Myxococcus guangdongensis: one gene and its partner. The main gene of each other region encodes a partner of the protein of the gene in region 2 in a complex. Links are inferred from orthologs where the notes say so. Each region holds a gene or a part of one and is shown on either strand. Other genes may lie near its edges.

Region 1 (5,365 bases), on a different replicon or contig from region 2:
TTGCCGGCGCCGCCCTCGGGCATCGCCTCGGCGAACTTCTGCAGGCCCAGGAACGTGACGGGGCCCTTGTCCTGGAGCGCGGCGGCGTAGCGCTGGCTCGTGCTGCCCGCGGCCGTGTAGTCGCGCTCGTCGGCCTGCTTGTTGAAGGCGCCGACCATCAGCACCATCAGGAACGTGGCGATGAGGAAGGCGAAGTCACCGATGCGGTTGGTGACGAACGCCTTGCGGCCGGCCCACGCCTTGGCGGGGTCCGTGTACCAGAAGCCGATGAGCAGGTAGCTGGCCATGCCCACGCCCTCCCAGCCCACGAAGAGCAGGACCAGGTTGTCGGCCAGCACCAGCGTCAGCATCGCCGCGACGAAGAGGTTCAGGTACGCGAAGAAGCGCCAGTAGGCCTCGTCGTGCTCCATGTAGCTGGTGGAGTACAGGTGGATGAGGAAGCCCACGCCGGTGATGACCAGCAGGAGGATGCCGGACAGGTGGTCCACCATCAGCCCGAAGTTCACCCGGAAGTCGCCCACCGAGAACCAGGTGCCGTAGTCGTGCGCGATGGCGTAGCGCACGTAGTCCCGCTCGTTGCCGAACGGGTTCACGATGAAGGACAGGAGCCGGCGGCTCTCCAGGTCCATGGAGCTGGTGGCCCAGAAGGCCAGCACGCTCAACACGAAGGCGCCCGCGACGGCGGAGCACGCGACCAGGTGCACGTTGGCGCGGCCCAGCATCTTGCCGAACACGCCGCAGATGAACGCGCCCAAGAGGGGCAGCGCGATGATGAGCCAGAGCGAGGGCGCCATCACTTCTGGCGCGACCGGCGCGACCTGGAGGAATTCCGAGAAGGTGCTCATGAGTGGGCTCCTGGCGTGTCCGTCAGTGCTTCATGGTCCGGATGTCTTCCACCAGGATGCTGCCTCGGCTCCGGAAGACGGCGATGACGATGGCCAGTCCGATGGCCGCTTCCGCCGCGGCCACCGCGATGACGAAGAAGGCGGAGACGTGCCCGATGCTGTCGCCGTGCATGCGGGCGAAGGCCAGGAACGTCAGGTTCGCCGCGTTGAGCATCAGCTCCACGCACATGAAGACGACCAGTGCGTTGCGGCGCACCAGCACGCCGAACATGCCCATGCAGAACAGGGCGGCGGCAAGCAGGAGGTAGTAGGAGATGGGGACCATGGCCGGTTCGGGGCCTCGCGGGCGGACGACCTGCGCCGCCATCTAGCACAGAAAGTTTGAGGGAGTCGGCTGCGATCAGATTCGCGACTTGGCCACGACCACCGCGCCCACGATGGCCACCAGCAGCAGCAGGCTCACCGCCTCGAAGGGAAGCAGCCACTGGGTGAAGATGACCTGACCCAGCGTCGCCATGGTGCCGAAGGTCGCCTGCGCCTCGATGCCCATGGACGGGGGAGGCCCCGCGGGCAGCTTGCTGAGCGCGATGCCCAGCACCACCAACAGGCCCACCGTCGCCGCGCCGCCCAGGATTCGCGCCAGCGTGGGCTTTCCACGCGAGGGCGACTCGCTCAGGTTGAGCAGCATGATGACGAACAGGAAGAGCACCATGATGGCGCCCGCGTAGACGAGCACCTGGAGCACCGCCACCGTGTGCGCCCAGAGCAGGACGTACAGCCCGGCCAGGAAGAAGAACGTGGAGACCAGGGCCATGGCGGAGTTGATGGGGCTCCGCGCGAAGATGACCATCCCGGCCGACAGCAGCGTCAGGAGCGCGAACGCCCCGAAGAGGATGAGCTCGATGTTCAAGACCAGTCTCCGAACGAACCCCAGGGCTTGTCGCCGAACGGGCAGCGCTTCTCGCGGATGTGGGCCTCGAACTCGTCCTTGAACCGCATCAGGAACGAGTGCGTGGGCAGCGCCGCCGCGTCACCCAGCGCGCAGATGGTGTTGCCCAGGCCGATGGGCGGGTAGGGGGCAATCGAGGACGCCACGTTGGAGAGCATCTCCACGTCGCCCGGGTCGCCGCGTCCCTCTTCAATCTTTCGCAAGAGCCGCGTCTGCCACGGCGTGCCCTCGCGGCACGGCGTGCACTGGCCGCAGGACTCCTCCGCGTAGAAGCGCGCCACGCGCCACAGGCTGCGCACCATGCAGGTGGAGTCGTCCATGACGATGACGCCGCCGGAGCCCGCCATGGTCTGCTTGACCTTGAGGGCCTCGAACTCCATGGCCACGTCCAGCTCGTCCGCGCCCAGCACCGGCGCCGAGGACCCGCCGGGAATCACGGCCTTCACCTTGCGACCCGCCGGCATGCCCCGGCCGTACTTGTCGTCGTAGATGAGCTCCGCGAGCGTGGTGAACATCGACACTTCGTAGACGCCCGGGCGGTTCACCGTGCCGGACAGGCAGACCAGGCGCGTGCCGCCCGACTTGTCCGTGCCCAGCTTCGCGTACCAGTCCGAGCCGCCCGTGAAGACGTGGGGCACGCTGGCGAGCGTCTCCACGTTGTTCACCACCGTGGGGCTGCCGAACAGGCCGACGACGGCGGGGAAGGGGGGCTTCAGGCGCGGCCAGCCCTTCTTGCCCTCCAGGCTCTCCAGCAGGGCGGTCTCCTCGCCGCAGATGTACGCGCCGGCGCCGCGGACCAGGTAGCAGTTGAGCTCGAAGTCCTTGCCCATCAGCTTCTTGCCGAAGATGCCCGCCTTGTACGCCTCGTCGATGGCGGCCTGGCAGCGCTCGGCGGGGAACTTGAACTCGCCGCGCAGGTACACGTAGCAGGTGTGCACGCCCAGCGCGTACGACGCGATGGCGATGCCCTCCAGCATCATGTGCGGGTCATCCTCGAGGATGTAGCGGTCCTTGAAGGTGCCCGGCTCGGACTCGTCGCCGTTGACCGCGAGGTACTTGGGCTTGGGGCTGTCCTTGGGGACGAAGCTCCACTTCAGGCCCGTGGGGAAGCCGGCGCCGCCGCGGCCGCGGAGGTTGGACTTCTTCACCTCGTCGATGATGGCGGCCGGCTGCATCTCCAGCGCCTTCTTCAGACCCTCGTAGCCACCGCGCTTCTTGTAGCTGTCCAGCGTCCAGGACTGGGGCTTGCCCCAGGCCGCGGAGATGATCGGGTCGATGCCCTTTGCCGTAGAGGCCATGTGATGACGTCCTGCCTGCGTGAAAGGGTGGCGCTTCAGCTCAGCTTGGCCAGGATGGCGTCCAGCTTCGCGCGGGTGAGGCTCTCGTGATGATCCTCGTTGATCTGCAGGCACGGCGCCGTGCCGCAGGAGGCCAGGCACTCGGTCTCGCGCAAGGTGAACTTCTCGTTGGCTTCACCTGCCTTGAGGCCGAGCTTCTCCTCCAGGTAGGCGAGCATCTTCTCCGCGCCCCAGAGCGAGCAGGACAGGTTCGTGCAGACGTCGATGACGTACTTGCCCGGCTTCTTCAGGTGGTACATCACGTAGAAGCTGGCGACCTCGTAGGCGCGCTCCGGCGTGACTTCCAGGTGCCTGGCCACCAGCCGCAGGCCCTCGGGCGGTAGCCAGCCCTTGATCTCCTGGAGCACGCGCAGCGCCGGGAGCATGCCCGCGCTTTTGCGCTCAGGGGGGTAGTGGGAGATGATCTCCGCGATACCCGCGTCGAACTTCTTCTGCTCTTCAGGAGTGAACAGGGGCTCCGCCATGGCGGGGGGCTACGTATTGCTCCAAAGGCCGCGTTGTCAACATAAACCCTCGACGGTACACTGGGCCGCCATCAGCAAATTGCCGAGCGATTTCAACCCCTTGTTATGACCCCGGGCCCAGAGAACAAGCGCCAGCACCCCCGGATCCCGGCCGTGCTGAAGGTGGAGTACGCGGACGGACGCCAGGCGCGTGACGTCACGGAGAACCTGTCCCATTCGGGGCTCTTCGTGCAGACCGACCAGGCCTTCACGCTGGGGGAGGACGTGCGCCTCGCACTTTCTTTCCCGGGACTGCTGGATCCGGTAGAAGTCACCGGCATCGTGGCCTGGATGAGGCCCGCGGGCGTCGATCAGCCCGGAGGAGTCGGGGTCCGCGTCGAGCGCGCGGAGGACAGGCGCAGACTGGGTGACATCTTGAGTGCGGCAGGACCCAACAGCCACGCGCCCCACGCCGAGCACGAGGGGTACCGTGTGCTCATCGTCGAGGACAACCCGCACATCATCGAGATGTACAGCTACGTCCTGAAGAAGCTGGCGTCCGGGGAGCTGCACGGGAAGGTGCCCCTGGAGGTCCACTTCGCCCCGGACGGGCACCACGCGCTGGGCATGCTGCGCGAGGGCCGCTTCAGCCTGGTGATGACGGACCTCTACATGCCGGTGATGGACGGCTTCGCGCTCGTGGAGCGCATCCGCGAGGATGAGGTCCTCAAGGGCATCCCCGTCATCGCCATCTCCGCCGGCGGCAAGGAGGCCCAGGACCGCGCGCTGCAGCTGGGCGTGGACATCTACCTGCGCAAGCCGGTGAAGTTCGTCGAGGTCCTGGAGACGGTGAAGCAGCTGCTTCGCATCCGCTGAGAACCCCCGGGTTCTGGCAGTCCCACGTTGAGCGATGGCGGGCGGACGTCGTAGAGTCGCCCACCCATGCCGAAGGCCGCCATCAACCGCGACGCCGTCAGTGGCGAGGCGCTGTTCATCCTCCGAAACCTGAGGGAGAACGGCCAACACGGACGCTCCAACAAGCTGGCCGATGTGAAGGCCGCGCTGGAGCCGTCCGTCTCGCTCGATTTCGACAACTACTTCTTCTTCCTGCGCAAGTTCCACTACATCGCCATGGACCGCGAGGCCCAGCTCAAGCTCACCGAGCAGGGCGAGCGCGTGGCGGGCGGGGAGCTTTCGGACAAGTTCTCCGTGGAGGTGGGCGAGTTCTTCGCCGACCAGCTGGCCTCCGCCGAGGACGAGCCCCCCGTGGCCCAGGGCACCGAGGAGTCCCTGATTCTGCCCCCGCCCCCGCCGGAGCTGCTCCTGGACGAGGCGGAGGTGGTGCCCACCGCGGCCACGCAGATTGCGCCGCCCCCGTCGCCGCCGCCCATGCCCCCGATGCGCGCCGCGCGCTCGGCCATGCCCGCGCTGGATTTGACGCCGCCGCCCAACACGTCGCAGGTGCCGGTGCCCGTCCCGGCGCCCTTCACGCCGCCGGCGCCCGTGGCGCTCGTCACCCCCGCGGTGCCCGAGCCCCGCCGGGAGACCTCCATCGGTCTGGCTCCCACCGCGCCGCTGCCCCTCGCTCCCCCGTCGTCGTCCGCCGCCGCCCCTTCCATGCCCCCTCCCGCCGCCACTTCTCCCGTCGCCGCCGCGCCCGTCGCCCCGAAGGGCACGGAGCTGGATTTGCGCTACCAGAAGTTCGACCCCATCGGCACGGGCCCCCTGGGCACCGTCTTCAAGGGCCGCTTCACGGCGCTGGGGCTGGAC
Region 2 (7,851 bases):
GGCTACGTGTGTGGCCAGTTCGGCAAGAACCACCTGGGAGACTCGAACCGCTACCTGCCCACGGTGCACGGCTTCGACGAGTTCCACGGCAACCTCTACCACCTCAACGCGGAGAACGAGCCCGAGTGCCCCGACTACCCGAAGGACCCGGCGTTCAAGGAGCGCTTCGGTCCGCGCGGCGTGCTGCACACCTGGGCCACGGACCGGGATGACCCGACGGAGGACCCTCGCTGGGGCCGCGTGGGCCGCCAGAAGATCGAGGACACGGGCCCGCTCACCAAGAAGCGCATGGAGACGGTGGACGAGGAGTTCCTCAAGTCCTCGCTGTCCTTCATGGAGCGCGCGGCGAAGGACAACAAGCCGTTCTTCCTCTGGCACAACACGACGCGCACCCACGTGTGGACGTTCCTCCAGGAGAAGTACCGCAACAAGACGGGCAAGGGGCTCTACGCGGACGCGATGACGGAGCTGGACGACCACGTGGGCGTGCTGCTCGCGAAGCTGGAGGAACTGGGCATCGCGGACAACACCATCGTCGTGTTCTCCACCGACAACGGCGTGCAGAAGATGGGCTGGCCGGACGGCGGCAACGCGCCCTTCCGGGGTGAGAAGGGCTCCACGTGGGAGGGCGGCGTGCGCGTGCCCTGCGTGGTGCGTTGGCCGGGCGTCATCGAGCCGGGCACCGTCATCAACGACATCTTCGCCCACGAGGACTGGATGCCCACCCTCGTCGCGGCGGCGGGCGGCCCCGAGGACCTGGTGGAGAAGTGCAAGGCGGGACACACCGTGGGCAAGAAGAAGTTCCGCGTCCACCTGGACGGGTATGACCAGCGCGGGCTGCTCGCGGGCAAGGAGCCGGGTCGGCGGCACGAGTTCATCTACGTGCTCGACAGCGGCAACATCGCGGCGGTGCGCTACGACGACTGGAAGGTCATCTTCGCCTACCAGGACGGCCGGGGCCCGGACATGTGGTTCAGCGGCAAGCGCTTCAATCCGGCGTGGCCCTACCTCATCAACCTGCGCTCGGACCCGTTCGAGGAGGGGCTCTTCTCCGGCATGTACACGAGCTGGTACGGCGAGCGCATGTTCCTCTTCGTCCCGGCCCAGGGCCTGGTGAAGAAGTTCGCCGAGAGCCTCATCGACTACATCCCGAGCCAGGCCCCGGGCAGCCTCACCATCGGCAACTTGAAGGACCGGGTGAAGGAGAAGATCAAGGAGACCCAGCGCGACGACCGTTCCGAGGTCGGCGACCAGGTGATGTCGCTCGCCAACGAAGTGGAGCAGGCGCTGCATCGCTTCCAGCAGAGCCACGTCTGAGCGGACGCTCGACCTGAGGGCCCGTGGAGCCACCGTGCTTCACGGGCCCTCGCGTCGTCCTCGCTCGCGATTTCCGACAGGCCCGGAGTTCGACGGTGCCGGCATGCGCTGGCACGATGCGCCGATGGCGAAACGACCCGAGCGAGACATCGAGAAGACGTACCCGCGAGCGCAGTTCGTCGCGAAGCTGCGCCGGCTGGCGGACGCGCTGGAGAAGGGCAAGGCGTTCAGCATCCAGGTGGCCGGCGAGCGGCTGCACGTGCCCGCCGACGCGTACTTCAGCGTCGAGCACGAGCGCGAGGGTGCGGTGGACGAGCTGGAGCTCCAGGTCCGCTGGAAGCGCGAGTAGCCCTCAGCTGCGCGTCGTCTTGAAGCGGGTGGTGACGGTGGTGAGCCCCTCCGCCACCGCCTGCAGGTCCTGCGCGATGCGGGTGGTGCGCCCGGTGGCGTCCACGCCCTGCTTCACCAGCTCCGCCACGTTGCGCGCGCCCTGCACGGCCTGCTCGCTCGACTGACGCTGCTGCCGCGTCGCAATCGTAATCTGGCGCGCGGCCTCGCTCGTCCCACGCGCCAGCTCCACGATGCGCTGGAACACCGAGGACGCCTGCTCCGCGACCTCGACGCCGCGATCACTCGTCGCCATGCCCACCCGGGCCTTCGACGCGGCCTCTTCACCCGAGTCCTGCACCTTCTCGACGATGCGGCCGATGTCGCGCGCGGACACAGACACGTTCTCCGCCAGCTTGCGCATCTCCGCGGCCACCAGCGAGAAGCCCCGACCCACCTCGCCCGCCTTGGTGCCCTCCAGCGCGGCGTTGAGCGCGAGCAGGTCCGAGCGCTCCGCCACCTGATTGATGACGTGGGCGATCTTCGACACCTGCTGCAGGTCCTGGTTGAGGCCGACGATGGCGTCCGCCACGCCCTTGGACTCGGTGCGGATGTCGTTGATGCCCGCCACCACCTGCGCGACCACGGCCATCGCCTCAGCCACCGCCTCGTGGGTGCGCCGGGCGCTCGACTCCACCACCTCCGTGGAGGAGGAGATCTGCTCGGCCGTGCGGCTCAGCTCCTCGAACGTCGCGGCGATCTGCTGCGCATAGGCCGCCTGCTGGCTGATGACGTGCTCCTGGTCCGCGGACGCGCCCAACAACCCCCGCGATGCGCCGGAGAGCTGCTCGGTGCGCGACACCAGCTCCAGCACCGTGATGCGCAGCGTGCCGAGCATCTTGTTGAAGGACTCCGCCATCAGCCGGACCTCGCCCGTCGCGGGCACGTCCAGCTCCATGCGCGACACGTCGCCGCGCGCCACGTCCCGCACCACCTCCGTCACCTGCGACACCGGGTCGACGATGGTCCGACTGATGAGCACCGCCAAGAGGAGCCCCAGGCCCAGCGCGCCCACCAGCCCCACCACCACCGAGCCCTTGAGGTCCGTGACGGACGCCGCCGCCTCGTCCAGGCCCAGGCCCACGACATAGGTCCGCTCGCCGCTCGCGCAGCGCAGCGACACCTCGCGCAGGCCGATGAGCGACGTGACACAACCCTCGCGCACCCGGACCGTCGGGCCGCGCGCGTGCTCCGGCAGACGTGCCAGCGACTCGTACACGGGGCGACCGTCCGGGCCGAGCAGCCCCTGGTAGCTCACCGTGAAGCCCGCGTCGCCGTTGGCGTCACGCGCCTCCACCCGCGCGAGCACGGTCTCCAGCCGCGCCTGGGCCTCCTGCGAGCCATCCCACTGGAGCACCGCCGGATGCTGCGCCACCAGCGAGCCCAGCACCCGGGCGCGCTTCTGGAGCAAGTCGACCGACACCTCATGCTGTCGGGCGGAGAAGTTCCAGATGCACAGGCCCATCACCGTGAGGCAAGGCACCAGCACCGCGATGGCCACCTGCATCCGCAAGCCGAGCCGGCCCCACATGCCCTCTTCCTCTCCCCAAGTGCAGCGCTGATCGCCCGCCAGCGCGGGCCGCACGACGGTAGGCGTCCGTCCCCGGGAGCGTCAAACACGCCCCCGCCCAGGGACACCCGAGGAGACATCCGCCAGCCCCCTGCCTGGCCCGGCCGGGACAAGCCGCGCTTTTCGTCGTCATCTCAAGGGGTTGCGGCGCCGAGCAGGGGACTTTCCCTTTGACATGCGTCAGCCGGTGTCATTAGGTTCCGCGCGCGATGACTCCCTCTCCCCTCTCGCCCTATCTGCCCCTGGCGGTGGTGCTGCTGCTTGCCGGCATCATGGGCGTCGCGATTCCTTTCATCACGGCGCGGCTGGGCCCCAAGCGCCCGAGCGCCATCAAGTCGACCGCCTTCGAGGCTGGCTCCGAGTCGAGCGGCCCGGCACGTCAGCGGTTCGCGGTGAAGTTCTACGTCGTCGCGCTGTTGTTCATCGTGTTCGACGTGGAAGCCGTGTTCATGTACCCCTGGGCGGTGAACTTCCAGGCGCTCGGTTGGTTCGGGTACATGGAGATGCTCGTCTTCGCGGTGACCCTCGTGGTGGGCCTCATCTACGTGTGGAAGAAGGGCGCCCTGGATTGGGAGAGCTGAACCATCATGGCTGATGCAGACATCGCTCCAGTGCTGACGACCCGCCGCGACGAGGCCATGGGCTTCTTCCAGCGGATGGTCTCCAAGGGCCTGGGTTGGGCCCGTAAGTACTCGCTGTTCACCTACCCGTACGCCACCGCCTGCTGCGGCATGGAGTACATGTCCGTGGCGGCCAGCCGTCACGACATCGCGCGCTTCGGCGCGGAGTTCCCGCGCTTCTCCCCCCGGCAGGCAGACCTGCTGATGGTGGTGGGCACCATCAACCTGAAGCAGGCGCCCATCCTCAAGCGCGTGTACGAGCAGATGACCGAGCCCAAGTGGGTCGTGTCGTTCGGCGTGTGCGCGTCCTCGGGCGGCTTCTACGACAACTACGCGGTGCTCCAGGGCATCGACCGCATCCTCCCGGTGGATGTCTACATCCCCGGTTGCCCGCCCCGCCCGGAGCAGGTGCTGGACGGTCTCATGCTGCTGCAGGACAAGATCGCCAACCAGGTCCACCGCATCGCCGACCGCGAGCAGCCCAACCCCACCGCGGCCCGGCACGACCTGCTCATCTCCATGGGCAAGTAGTCCACACGGAAGTCCACGAAGTGCTCCCGGGGCCCCGCGTGCCACCCTCTCGAAGGGCGGCGTCGGGGCCCCTGGTGTTTCCGGGCGCCGCTCACCAGCGGTGGTACGCGGGGTGGCCCTCCTTCACCGCGACGAAGGTGCCCCGGCACAGCGCCGTCACCTTGCCGCCCGCGATGAGGGTGCCTTCAATCACCGCGCGGTCGCCCTTGATTTCGACGGGCTTCGCCTCCAGCCGCACCGGCCCCGTCATCGGCGTGGGGCGCTTGAGGGTGATGGTGTAGTCGGCGGTGACGGTGCACGGCGGGGACTCCGCGCCCTGCGCCTTCATCAGGTGGTACGCCGCCGTCCAGTTGCAGTGACAGTCCAGCAGCGCGCCGATGATTCCGCCGTTGAGCACCCCGGGGAAGGCCTGGTGGTGCTCGGAGGGCGTCCACTCGGCGACGACCAGCTCACCCTCCGCGCGGCTGCGGATGCGCAGGCCCTGGGCGTTGGCCGGGCCGCAACCGAAGCAGCTGTTGTGGGGGGCGTACTGTTCCTGAAGGGACGGGGTGTCTGGGGTCGTCGACATGGCCCGCCACCTTACGCGACTCCCCTGCCCCCGTCCGTCCCTGCACCGCGTCCAGCCACGCCTCCAACGCCAGCGCGTCCAGGCCCTCACAGTCGCCCGTGCAGGCGCGCAGCATGGAGCCATCCGCGCGAGGACGGTCCACCCACCAGCGCTGCCCGTCGTAGGCGCCCCGGTCCTTCTCCAGCACCACCGCCGTGTGCGCGGTGTCGCTCAACTCCACCACGCCGTCCGGACGGATGCGGTACGCGTCGAACGCGCGCGGAGCCCCGGGCCAGTGCCCCTCATCGAAGACCTCTGGCGACACGTGCGTGAAGCCCGTCTCGGCGTACAGCGAGAGCGGCGGCACCGTCTCCCCACGAAGCAACGGCCCGAGCGACACGCCATCCGCGCCGTGCAGCGCGGGCAGGCCCGACAGCTCCAGCAGCGTGGGGCCCACGTCGACCAGGCGCACCAGCGAGCCCAGCGTGGCCGGCGCCGCGCCTCGACCTCCGGCGGGCTTCACCGCGAACAGGATGCGGTTCTCCAGCTCCGACAGCCGGGCCCCGTGCACGGGCGTGGCGCCAGCGAGGTCTGGACGGTCCTCGTGGAAGCTCTCGCCGTGGTCCGACACCAGGACGATGAGCGCGTCGTCGTAGCGGCCCGAGCGGCGCAGCGCCTCCAGCATCAGCCCCACCTGCGCGTCCGCCTGGGCAATCAGCTCGTCGTAGAGCGCCTCCGCGCCCTCGCGGCTCCAGCTCCCCTTGGCCCCCGGTGACACGGGCGCGAAGTGCATGCGCAGCCGCCGCTCCAGCGGCTCGGACGCGGACACGAAGCGCCGGTAGAACGGGTGCACCGGGTCGCCCGGGAAGTGCGCGGCGGTGGCGTGGAAGGCGAACAGCGTGGGCCCCTGCCCCGCCTCCTCGAGCAGCCGGGACGTCAGCCGCTCCGCGTAGCCCATGGGGTCGTGGATGCCCGCCAGCGCGCGGTTGTCGATGAACTCCGGCACCCACGCGGCGCCCAGCGCGTGGTCCGCGAAGACGCCCAGCGCCCGGTAGCGCAGCTTCTCCAGGAGGAAGTTCACCGCCCCGCGCGGCGGCTGCAACCGGGTGGCGAAACCAGAGTTCGGCCCCTCGGCGTGGAAGCGGGAGCAGTCCGTGGCGAACACCGTGCGCCAGCCCGCCCGCGCGAAGTTCTCCGCGAAGGTGGGTTGCAGTTGCATCCGGGACTCCGCTGTCAGCGCGTAGCGGACCCCTGTCTCATGCGGCCAGCGCGCGGTGAGCAGCGAGCGCCACGCGGGCTCCGTCTGCGCCACCGGCGTGTACGCCTGGGTGAAGAACGTGGACTCCGCCACGAAGCGGTCCACGTGCGGCGCCACCGCCCCCGAGCCTCCCTGGCTCAAGAGCCGGTCCGGCCGGAACGCGTCGATGCCGATGAGCACCACCAACGGATGCTTCTCGCCCCCCACCCAGCCGCCCGCGCGTCCCGCGACGAACAGCGCCAGGCCCCCCGCCAGCACCACGCCACCCTGCCGCGCCCGCCGCGTCCACGTGTCCTGCCACCAGAGCCACACCCCGACGTGCAGCAGCGCGACCAGCCCCGCGGCGAGCCTCGGGTGCCAGGGCTCACCGTGGTCCACCAGCCACCCCAGCACCGGCCTCACCGCCGGCAGGTCATCGAACAGCGCGGGCCGGGCGATGGCGCGGTCCCACGCGAGCACCAGGCCAAGCCCGAGCCACCCCGCCAGCGTGGCCAGGACGCCCCCCCGCCCCCAGACGCGCGCGAGCCCCCAGGCCACCGCCGCGAGGACCATGCCCGCCACGACGTAGACGGCCGCCACGCGGGCCAGGAGCCCCGGGAGCACGGGTCGCACCGCCGCCGACAGCGCCGCATAGGGGCCATCCACGGGGATGTCCACGCCCACGAGGCCGGAGCGCAAAAGCCACCAGGTCTCCCCGGCGAACAGCACAAGTCCCAGCCCCAGGCCCAGGGCGAGGCGCCAGACGAGCGGGCGGAGGGGGTGCGAGGAAGAGGACTCGACCATGCAGGGCGTGTATACCGCAATGAGAGAGGCTCGCGAGCCATGGCCCCTTTCCGGCCCGGAAGGCGCAGCGCTCGCGGATGGGGGGAGCCCTGCGTCCCAACGCGCCAGAAGGCATCGAGGACTCGGTCAACCGCGCCCTCGACGGCGAGCGCCACCGCAACGCGCGCCAGCTCGCGTGGATCCGCTTCGTCGCCATCACCGTGATGTTCGCCATCTCCGCCACGCTGGGCCTCTTCGTGGGCAAGGCCGACTGGGCCGAATACCTGGCCCCCTTGAGCGTGTACTGGCTGTGCACCACGGGTGTGCTCGTCGCGGTGGTCCGCTCGCCCCGGGCCGTGCGCTGGGCGGGGCTGTCCGTGGCCTTCATCGACGTGCCCGCGGTGTACTGGCTCCAGAGCCACGCCATCCCCGTGTCCCCCTCCCCCGGGGGCGTCGCTGGCTTCACGCTCGGCATCTACGCGGTGCTGGTGCTGCTGGCCGCGCTGACCCTGCGCAACACCGTGACGCTGGTCGTCACCGCCTTCGCCGCCGTCGCCGAGGTGGCCCTCCAGCACCAGGCCGGCATCGGCGTGGGCGCGCAGATGGCCGCCGTCGTCATGCTCTCCGTGGCCGCCGCCGGCGCCCGGCACCTGCTCAACCGCATCCGCGCCCTGTCCGCCGCCGTCTCCGAGGAGGAGCTCAAGCGCGCCCGCCTGGGCCGCTACTTCGCCCCCGCCGTCGCCGAGCGCCTCCAGCGCCTCGCCTCCCCTGAGCCCGAGCTGCGCGAGGTCACCGTCCTCTTCGCCGACATCCGCGACTTCACCGCCATGAGCGAGCACCTGCCCCCGGGCGAGGTCGT

The links. The genes of interacting proteins can lie anywhere in the genome.
Region 1: the proteins of LXT21_RS18865 (region 2) and LXT21_RS07000 are in contact, whole or in part, in a cryo-EM structure (PDB 7NYH), measured with the Escherichia coli proteins. The link is inferred for Myxococcus guangdongensis from one-to-one orthologs.

What each region holds. Positions count from the first base shown.
Region 1 is NZ_JAJVKW010000002.1:518,402-523,766, reverse strand. Bases 1-3,000 are described here. They hold LXT21_RS07000 (NADH-quinone oxidoreductase subunit J family protein), read right to left. Parts: upstream 1,756-3,000; coding sequence 1,246-1,755; downstream 1-1,245. Other genes in these bases: nuoF (NADH-quinone oxidoreductase subunit NuoF), read right to left, coding at 1,752-3,000; nuoK (NADH-quinone oxidoreductase subunit NuoK), read right to left, coding at 868-1,170; nuoL (NADH-quinone oxidoreductase subunit L), read right to left, coding at 1-845. Outside these bases: more of nuoF, read right to left, coding at 3,001-3,092; LXT21_RS06990 (NADH-quinone oxidoreductase subunit NuoE family protein), read right to left, coding at 3,128-3,616; LXT21_RS06985 (TIGR02266 family protein), read left to right, coding at 3,722-4,471; LXT21_RS06980 (serine/threonine-protein kinase), read left to right, coding at 4,538-5,365. UniProt on the Escherichia coli protein: NDH-1 shuttles electrons from NADH, via FMN and iron-sulfur (Fe-S) centers, to quinones in the respiratory chain. The immediate electron acceptor for the enzyme in this species is believed to be ubiquinone.
Region 2 is NZ_JAJVKW010000005.1:554,202-562,052, reverse strand. Bases 2,189-5,169 are described here. They hold LXT21_RS18865 (NADH-quinone oxidoreductase subunit A), read left to right. Parts: upstream 2,189-3,483; coding sequence 3,484-3,855; downstream 3,856-5,169. Other genes in these bases: LXT21_RS18850 (sulfatase-like hydrolase/transferase), read right to left, coding at 4,875-5,169; LXT21_RS18855 (PaaI family thioesterase), read right to left, coding at 4,517-4,993; LXT21_RS18860 (NADH-quinone oxidoreductase subunit B), read left to right, coding at 3,862-4,425; LXT21_RS18870 (methyl-accepting chemotaxis protein), read right to left, coding at 2,189-3,235. Also shown: LXT21_RS18880 (arylsulfatase), read left to right, coding at 1-1,317; LXT21_RS18875 (amphi-Trp domain-containing protein), read left to right, coding at 1,442-1,666; more of LXT21_RS18870, read right to left, coding at 1,670-2,188; more of LXT21_RS18850, read right to left, coding at 5,170-7,013; LXT21_RS18845 (adenylate/guanylate cyclase domain-containing protein), read left to right, coding at 7,091-7,851. UniProt on the Escherichia coli protein: NDH-1 shuttles electrons from NADH, via FMN and iron-sulfur (Fe-S) centers, to quinones in the respiratory chain. The immediate electron acceptor for the enzyme in this species is believed to be ubiquinone.